2 regions of the Arthrobacter sp. K5 genome follow, and region 1 is predicted to be linked to the other one. Evidence: riboswitches for the same ligand, from Rfam matches in the RefSeq annotation. Region 1 holds a riboswitch; the other holds the start of a gene.
The links. A riboswitch is a leader RNA that binds a small molecule or an ion and turns the genes downstream of it on or off. The one in region 1 is predicted to bind cyclic di-AMP.
Positions count from the first base shown of each region.

Region 2: it holds a riboswitch for cyclic di-AMP, as region 1 does, so the genes downstream of both, ABRP34_RS15365 (NlpC/P60 family protein) here and ABRP34_RS18050 (hypothetical protein) in region 1, are expected to answer to the same signal.

Region 1 covers NZ_CP159279.1:3,955,911-3,960,087, reverse strand. Annotated here, with positions in the region: gene ABRP34_RS18060 (response regulator transcription factor) at 1-3, shown strand, start outside; gene ABRP34_RS18055 (HAMP domain-containing sensor histidine kinase) at 7-1,617, shown strand; cyclic di-AMP (ydaO/yuaA leader) riboswitch at 1,712-1,875, shown strand; gene ABRP34_RS18050 (hypothetical protein) at 1,881-2,777, shown strand; gene ABRP34_RS18045 (bifunctional glycosyltransferase family 2/GtrA family protein) at 3,090-4,177, shown strand, end outside.
Region 2 covers NZ_CP159279.1:3,380,359-3,384,535, reverse strand. Annotated here, with positions in the region: gene ABRP34_RS15375 (RelA/SpoT domain-containing protein) at 1-219, shown strand, start outside; gene ABRP34_RS15370 (SulP family inorganic anion transporter) at 226-1,728, shown strand; cyclic di-AMP (ydaO/yuaA leader) riboswitch at 1,873-2,074, shown strand; gene ABRP34_RS15365 (NlpC/P60 family protein) at 2,078-2,860, shown strand; gene ABRP34_RS15360 (GGDEF domain-containing protein) at 3,093-4,177, opposite strand, start outside.

The DNA.
Region 1 (4,177 bases):
TAGGCCGTGGCAAACCTTTCCGGTGCAGTCCGTACCCAGCGCCGAAGCTGGCTGAAGCCGGGCACCTGGCATCTCCGCACCCGCCTGGTCCTGGTGGCAATGGCGCTGCTCGTGGCCATCTGCGCTGCGATCGGCCTGTTCAGCTACGCCAGCATGGACTCATTTCTGACACGCCAGCTCGACGAGCAGCTCACCGGGGCCGCTGACAGGGCCCGGGACTTTGGCCGTCCGCCGCCCGGCGCCTCGGGCTACAAACCGGATCCCCTCGAAGGCCGGGGCCAGCGTGTGGGCACTCTTGCGGGCAGGATCCAGGCCGGCCAGGTCACCGCAGGATTCCTGGCCTCCGATGCCACCCGGAAGGCACTCTCCGCGGCAGACAACCAGGTTCTCCTGGCTCTGCGCCGCGACGGCGTCCCCGTCGACCGCACCCTGTCCACCGGCGCCTACCGGCTGGTTGCCGCCCAGACACCCTATGGCGACGTCATGGTGACAGGGCTCCCCCTGGCGGACAAGCAGAGCACCCTGACCTCGCTCGTCTGGACCATCACGATTGTCTCGCTGGGCGGACTCGTGCTGATCGGCCTGGCCGGGACGGTGCTCATCCGCCGCACCATGAAACCGCTGGAGCAGCTCTCCGAGGTGGCCACCCAGGTGTCGCGCCTGCCGCTGGACGCCGGTGAGGTGGCACTCGCCGTCCGCGTCCCGCCGTCGAACGCCCATCCGGGAACCGAAGTGGGCAGCGTGGGGCACGCCCTGAACCAGATGCTGGACAACGTCTCCAACGCGCTGGAAGCGCGGCAGGAAAGCGAAATGAAGGTGCGGCAGTTCGTGGCGGACGCCTCCCACGAGCTCCGGACGCCGCTCACCGCCATCCGCGGCTACACCGAGCTGATGCGCATGACCGAAAAGTTCACCCCGGACGGCCAGCGGTCCCTTGCACGCGTGCAGAGCCAGTCGGAACGCATGACCGCCCTGGTGGAGGACCTCCTGCTGCTGGCACGGCTCGACGAAGGCCAGCCGCTCAAGCTCAGCGAGGTTGACCTCACCCAGCTCGTCATCGAGACCGTCAGCGACGAAAAAGTCATGGCGCCGGACCGGGCGTGGCACCTCGACCTTCCCGAGGAACCCGTGTCGGTCCGGGGCGATGCCTCACAGCTGCACCAGGTCCTCGTGAACCTGCTCTCCAATGCCCGCAAGCACACCCCGCCCGGCACCACGGTGACCACCGGCGTGATGCGGTCGGCCGACGGCAGCGCTGTGATTACGGTCACGGACGACGGCGCCGGCATCCCGCCCGAATTCGTGGACAAGGTGTTCGCTCGCTTCGCCCGCGCAGACGCGTCACGGGCGACTCCGGCGCAGCCGCCACTGGCACCGGCATCCGCTGCGGCGAAGGGTTCTGCGGCCGGTGGCGCAACTGCGGGAACGGCCCTCCGTACCGCGGATCCACAGGGAGAACCGGGGGTCGCCTCGGCAGAGGGAACGAGCGGCCTGGGCCTGTCCATCGTGCAGTCCATCGTGGAGGCGCACGGCGGCACAGTGGAAGTCACATCCCGGCCGGGCCGGACAGAGTTTGCCGTCCGGCTGCTCATGCAAGGCGCCGCGCCGGCCTCGTGATTCCCGTTACCTAAATGTGACTTAATCAAAAGCCTCCTGTACCGTCGATGGAGTGCGGCCGCCACTAGAGCCGCATGTCCGGATTGACGCCCAGCTCTGCCGCTTCCCGGATTCCGCTAGATCAGGCAGAGGCGGGGGAACCAGAGTCCCGGGCTTTCCGCATCAGCCCTTGGGGTGAAGCCGACACGTGAATTTTCCGTGCGGCCGGATGACCTCATCCGAACCCGACAGCTAACTCCGCAGGTGTTGAGAGGCAATCAACCATGTCTGAATTTAAGACTCAGGCGCGCCCTGAACGCGCCTCCAAGCAGTCCGGCAGCAAAATTTCACGTCATCGGGCCGATCCTGCCCAGCCCAAGACTGCACTTGGCCGTTTCGCCGCAGGCCTGCCTACCTTCGGACGCCGGGCAGCCGTCCTGACCACTGCGGCCGCCGTGCTCGTTGGCGTCGGCGCCGCAGGCCAGGCGGCCGACCAGGCTGCCCCTTCCGCCGCCGTATCGTCCGTGGCCACCGCTGACAGCGGGCAGACGCTGAGCTTCGACAGGTCGCTGATCTCCGCCCTCCCGGCCCCGTCCGCGGCGTCCATCGCTCCGCAGTCCTCGTCCCAGGATGCCGCCGCAACCAAGGCCGCCGCCGCCGCCAAGACCGCCGCTGCGAAGACGGCCGCTGCGAAAGCGGCTGCGGCAAAGGCAGCCGCCGCCAAGGCGGCCGCTGCTAAGAATGCCGCCGCTGCCAACGCCGCCGCGGTTGCCAAGGCCAACGCCGCGGCCGCTAAGGCTGCTGCGGCCAAGGCCGCCGCTGCCAAGGCTGCCGCCGCCGCCAGGGCCAAGGCTGCCGCACCTGTTGCCCTGAATGATCCCGCCGGTGCCCAGGCCTACGCGGCCAGCAAGCTGGGCTCCTTCGGCTGGTCCGCCCACCAGATGCAGTGCCTGAAGCGGCTCTGGACCAAGGAATCGGAATGGCGCACCACGGCCACCAACGCCAGCAGCGGCGCCTACGGCATCGTCCAGTCGCTGCCTGCCGAAAAGATGGCGACCGCCGGGGCGGACTACCGCACCAACTACCGCACCCAGATCAACTGGGGCCTGGACTACATCAAGGAGCGCTACGGCTCCCCGTGCGGTGCTCTGAACTTCCACCTCGCCCACAACTGGTACTGACCGGTTGCCGCAGCCACACCGGCTGACGGCGAGCATTTCTGCACCGCTTTAGGGTGACCGCCTAGGTGTGCCAAGGGCCCCGGATCCGCCAGGATCCGGGGCCCTTCTGCGTCCCTGCTCTTCCTCGCGCAGGCAGAGTGGTGCAGAAATGCAGGCCTCAATGTCCACCGCACCGACGACAACCACACAGGGGGCGCAGAAATGCGGCAACCACCGCTGATGATGACGGCCGGCGAACGCCGAAGCCACATCCACAGCCCGTGCACAGCTTCGCCCTAAAACCCTCATAACAGCGGCCGCCACTGTTGATGCATGACCATCACTGACCAGGCCTCAGGAACCCAGCCGCACCCACCTCTGCATACGCCGCCGCACGCGCTCCACGGAACCGGCGCGGCCGGACACGCCCCGGCGCAGACCCTCACCAGGCACACGCGGCGGTCCCCCATCGACATCGCCACCGCGGTACCGGTGCTGGACGTGACCATCCCGGTCTACAACGAGGAACGCGACCTGGAGGAGTGCCTGCGCCGGCTGCACGCTTACCTGCGCGGTATGTTCCCGCACTCGTTCCGCATCACCGTTGCCGACAACGCGAGCACAGACGGCACGCTCAAGGCCGCCGAGCGGGTGGCGCGGGAACTCCGTGAGGTCACCGTGGTGCACCTCGAGGAGAAGGGCCGCGGCAACGCTCTGCGCAAAGTCTGGCTGGCCTCGCCGTCACCCGTCCTGGCCTACATGGACGTGGACCTCTCCACCGACCTGGCCGCGCTGGGCCCGCTCCTGGCGCCGCTCATCTCCGGCCACTCGGACCTGGCCATCGGCACCCGGCTGACCCGCAACTCCCGGGTGGTCCGCGGGCCGAAGCGCGAATTCATCTCCCGCAGCTACAACTTCATGCTGCAGTCCCTGCTGGGCGCACATTTCAGTGATGCACAGTGCGGTTTCAAGGCCATCCGGGCTGACATCGCCCAGCAGATCCTCCCACACACCATGGACACCGCCTGGTTCTTCGACACCGAACTGCTGGTCCTCGCGGAACGGTGCGGCCTACGCGTCCACGAGGTGCCGGTGGACTGGACGGACGACCCCAACTCCAGCGTGGACATCGTCCAGACGGCCCTCGCCGACGTCCGCGGCATCGCCCGGCTCAGCAAAGACATGGTCACCGGCCGCATCCCCGTCGCCGAACTCCGTGCTGCCTTGGCCCGCGGCCCCCTCCCCGCCGCATCACGCAGCCAGGAGCAAAGCCCGGGCAGCAGCCTGTTCGGCCAGCTGGTGCGGTTCGGCACGATCGGCGTGGCATCCACTCTGGCGTATCTCGTTCTCTTCTACCTCTGCCGCAACCTGATGGACCCGCAGCTGGCCAACCTGCTGGCCCTCCTCACCACAGCCGTGGC
Region 2 (4,177 bases), 580 kb from region 1:
CTGCTCAGCGCCAACCGGATCACCGAGGTCCGCCGGGCCCTGGACCACCGCTACTCCCCCGGACCGGACCGCCTGCTGGATGACCTCCTGCTGTGGCAGTACGGCACCAAACACATCGACCTCACCGCTGAGGCGCCCGACGCCGTTCCCCACCCGCGGCGCGACAGCCTCCTGCGGCGGCTGAAGCAGATCGAGCGCTACCGCCAGACCAAGAAATAGAGTTTCATGAAGCCCGAACAGCTCCAGTCCGTCCGGGCCACGCTCCGTTCCCCGCGGCGCCTCAAGACCGAGGCCCTCGCCGGACTGGTGGTGGCCCTCGCCCTCATTCCTGAAGCCATCGCGTTCTCTGTGATCGCCGGCGTGGACCCCCGGATCGGACTGTTCGCCTCCTTCACCATGGCGGTCACCATTTCTTTCGTGGGCGGCCGGCCCGCCATGATCTCGGCCGCAACAGGCGCCGTCGCCCTGGTGATCGCGCCGCTGATGCGCAGCCACGGACTGGACCACCTGATCGCCGCGGTAATCCTTGCCGGGGTCTTCCAGATCCTGCTCGCCGTCCTGGGCGTCACCCGGCTCATGCGCTTCATCCCGCGCTCGGTGATGGTGGGCTTCGTGAACGCGCTGGCCATCCTCGTGTTCATGGCCCAGCTGCCGGAACTGCTCGGCGTTCCGTGGCCCGTCTACCCGCTGGTGGCCGCCGGCCTGCTGATCGTGGTCGGCCTCCGCCGCATTACGACGGCGGTGCCGTCACCGCTGGTGGCTATCGTCCTCCTGACGGCCCTCGCCGTGATGGCCGGGATCGACGTCCCCACCGTCCAGGACAAGGGCCAGCTGCCGGAAAGCCTGCCCACACTCTTCATCCCGAATGTGCCCCTGACGTGGGAAACCTTCCAGACCATCGCACCGTTCTCGCTGTCCATGGCGCTCGTGGGGCTCCTGGAATCCCTGATGACAGCCAAACTGGTGGACGACATCACCGATACCCGCTCCAACAAGACCCGCGAATCCTGGGGACAGGGCGTAGCCAACATCGTCACAGGCTTCCTGGGCGGCATGGGCGGCTGCGCCGTGATCGGGCAGACGATGATCAACGTCAAAGGCTCCGGCGCCCGGAGCCGGGTGTCCACGTTCCTCGCGGGCGTCTTCCTGCTGGTACTGGTGGTGACCCTGGGTGACATCGTGGGCCTCATCCCCATGGCGGCGCTGGTGGCGGTGATGATCTTCGTCTCGGCCATCACGTTCGACTGGCACTCTGTTGCACCGGCAACGCTTAGGCGGATGCCCAAATCAGAAACCGCGGTCATGCTGATCACTGTCGGCACGGTGGTGGTCACGCACAACCTGGCGATCGGCGTCGGGGTGGGGGTGCTGGCAGCGATGGCGATGTTCGCCCGCCGGGTGGCCCATTTCGCCACCGTGGAGCGGACGGAAGTGGAGCTCAACGGCCGGACGGTGGCCACCTACACCGTGGACGGCGAACTGTTCTTCGCCTCCTCCAACGACCTCTACACCCAGTTCAACTACGCCCGCGACGCCGAGCCGGACATCGGGGGCGTGGTGATCGACCTGCACGCCTCGCACCTGTGGGATGCCTCCACCATCGCCGTGCTGGACGCCGTCACGGAGAAATACCGCAGGCACGGCCGCGAGGTGGAACTGATCGGCCTCAACTCGGCCAGCCTCCAGATGCGGGAGCGGCTCGCCGGCAAGCTCCGCGCCGCAGAGTGAGGTTCACCACACAAATCGGACCTCGATCCCTTACCTGACGCGGGCCGCGGCGGAATAAGCGACACACCCCCGTTACCCTAATGTGACATTTGGCGAAGCCTCCCGTACCGTGAAAAACGTGCCTTTTTCACCGATGAGGCACTCCCGCGCTGATTGCCTAACTCTGCCGCAGCCCGAGGAACCAACCGAAGACCCATGTCCGGCAGAGACGGGGAAACCACTTTTCGGCCTGCTTGAAGCGGGCCTTGGGGTGAAGCCGCACAGTTCCTGACCACGTTCAGGACCGCGGCCGGGTGCCTCCCATCCGAATCCGACAGCTCACCTCGCAGGCATCGGGAGAGGCTTCTTCATGTCGTTCCGCTTTATTTCTGGCCGCCGTGCTGCGGCCGCCCACTCCAATCCGTTCACCCGCATTGCCTCCGCAAATTCCGGTCTCGGCCGCCAGGCAGCCGTGATCCTCGCGGCCTCCGGCCTGGCGTTCACGGGAACCGTTGCGGCCAACGCCGGCGGCGCCGCCCCGGCCCAGCCGGCGCAGGCTCCGGCCGCCGCCCCCGAGGCCGCCAGCCAGGTGCAGGCTCCCCTGAACGCTGCTTCCAGCGTCAAGATCGAGTTTGAACGCACCGCGGTCAAGTCGGCCCCGGCTCCCGTGGTGGCAGCACCCGTCGTCGAAAAGCCGGTAGCGAAGAAGGCCGCGGCACCCGCCGCCGCCCCGGTTGCCGCGCCCGCCAAGGCTGCAGCTGCGCCGGCCGCCGCACCGAAGGTCACCGTCAAGGCCGCGGCTCCCGCGCCGAAGGCCCCCGTCCAGGCTGCGGCAGGCGTCAACGCAACCATGCTGGCTTCGGCCTACGCCCAGATCGGCATCACACAGGACTGCACCGCCATGGTGGAGAAGGCCCTCGGTGCCGCCGGCATCCGCGTGGGTGACCTCGCCCCGATGCAGTTCCTGAGCCACGGCAAGGTGGTCTCCACCCCGCAGCCCGGCGACATGGTGGTCCAGTCCGGCCACGTGGCCATCTACGCCGGCGCCGGCAAGGTCATCAGCGGCGGCATGAACGGCATCAACGCCACCATGGCCCACCCGCTGTCCTGGCTCACTGCCACCGGCCCCGTCACGTTCGTTCGCGCGGCCTAGCAAAAGCTGAAAAACCGCCGTGTTCCGCTGCCTTGGGGGCGGCGGAACACGGCCACCCCAAGGTGCTCCCACCTTTCTACAAGGATCGTGGAACACACTGGCTATGCCTGATGAAAGACCGCAGTCTCCAGCTGCGAGTCAGGATCGCCGGGTCCGGATTGTCCCCCATGCATTCCGGATCCGGTGCCTGCTTTAAGAGGCAGCAGGGTCTTAAAAAGGCAACAGCTCCGCCTCAGCCCCTGACCGTGCGGTTCCGCCCCTGTGATTTGGCTTCATAGAGGGCGACGTCGGCGGCCGCGATCACCTCGTCGAGGTCCGCGGTTGTCGCATTGTAGGTGGAAATGCCGTAGCTGACGGTCGGCATCCGCAGCAGTTCCGGTATGTGCTGCTCTGCCAGCCTCCTGCTGATTTCGCCCGCGATGATTTCCGCGCTCTTGGGGCCTGCACCCGGAAGCAGGAGGATAAACTCCTCGCCGCCGTAGCGCCCGGCGACGTCCGTGGACCGGGCCGACGCGCTGCACGCGTTGGCAAACGCCTGCAGCGCAAGGTCGCCCGCCGCGTGGCCGAAGGTGTCGTTGACCGACTTGAAGTGGTCCAGGTCCGCGAGGATCAGCGAGCCGCCGCTGTTGGCTGCCTTGCTGCGTTCCAGTTCCTGGGCGGCCGCTTCCAGGAAAGCGCCTCGGTTAAGCAGGCCGGTCAGCCCGTCCTGCGTGGCGACCGTTCGGAGCGCCCGCGTCTGCTGCTCGGTGCTCAGCCCCGCCATGCTGAAGGAAACCACCACCAGCAGCACCATGGTGACCATGGTGGTCACCGCGGACCCGAAGTAGGTGGAAAAAACAGGACCGCTTGGCCCTTCGATAAGGAACACCACCAGACGGCAAAAGTAGAAGACGGCCACCCCGCCCGCTGCGATGGCCATGGGAATCCTCACCCGGGAGTACCCGGGTTCAAGCCGCCACAGCTCGTGCGAGGCCAGGCCGATCAGTGTGGCCATGGATGCCAGGAAGACTGCACCGCCTGCCCAGGTATTGGATCCCGGGCTGTCGATGCCGGCCGCGGCGCCGGCGATGACCGGCAGCGCGGTGGACAGCCACAGATTGTGCTTCAGGTTCCGGAGGGAACGCGCCCCGGCCCAGACCCCTGCCGCGCCGGACACCAGCAGGAAATTACCCAGCGGATTGGCCCAGACCTGCTGCGGCGTGCCGTTGAGGAGGAATGACGCGGAACCGGAGAGGAACAGGAGCAGGGCGGCGCACCACCAGGCGCTGTAGGGCGAGCGGGTGCTGCGGAAGGTCGAAAAATAGAACAGCAGCGCCA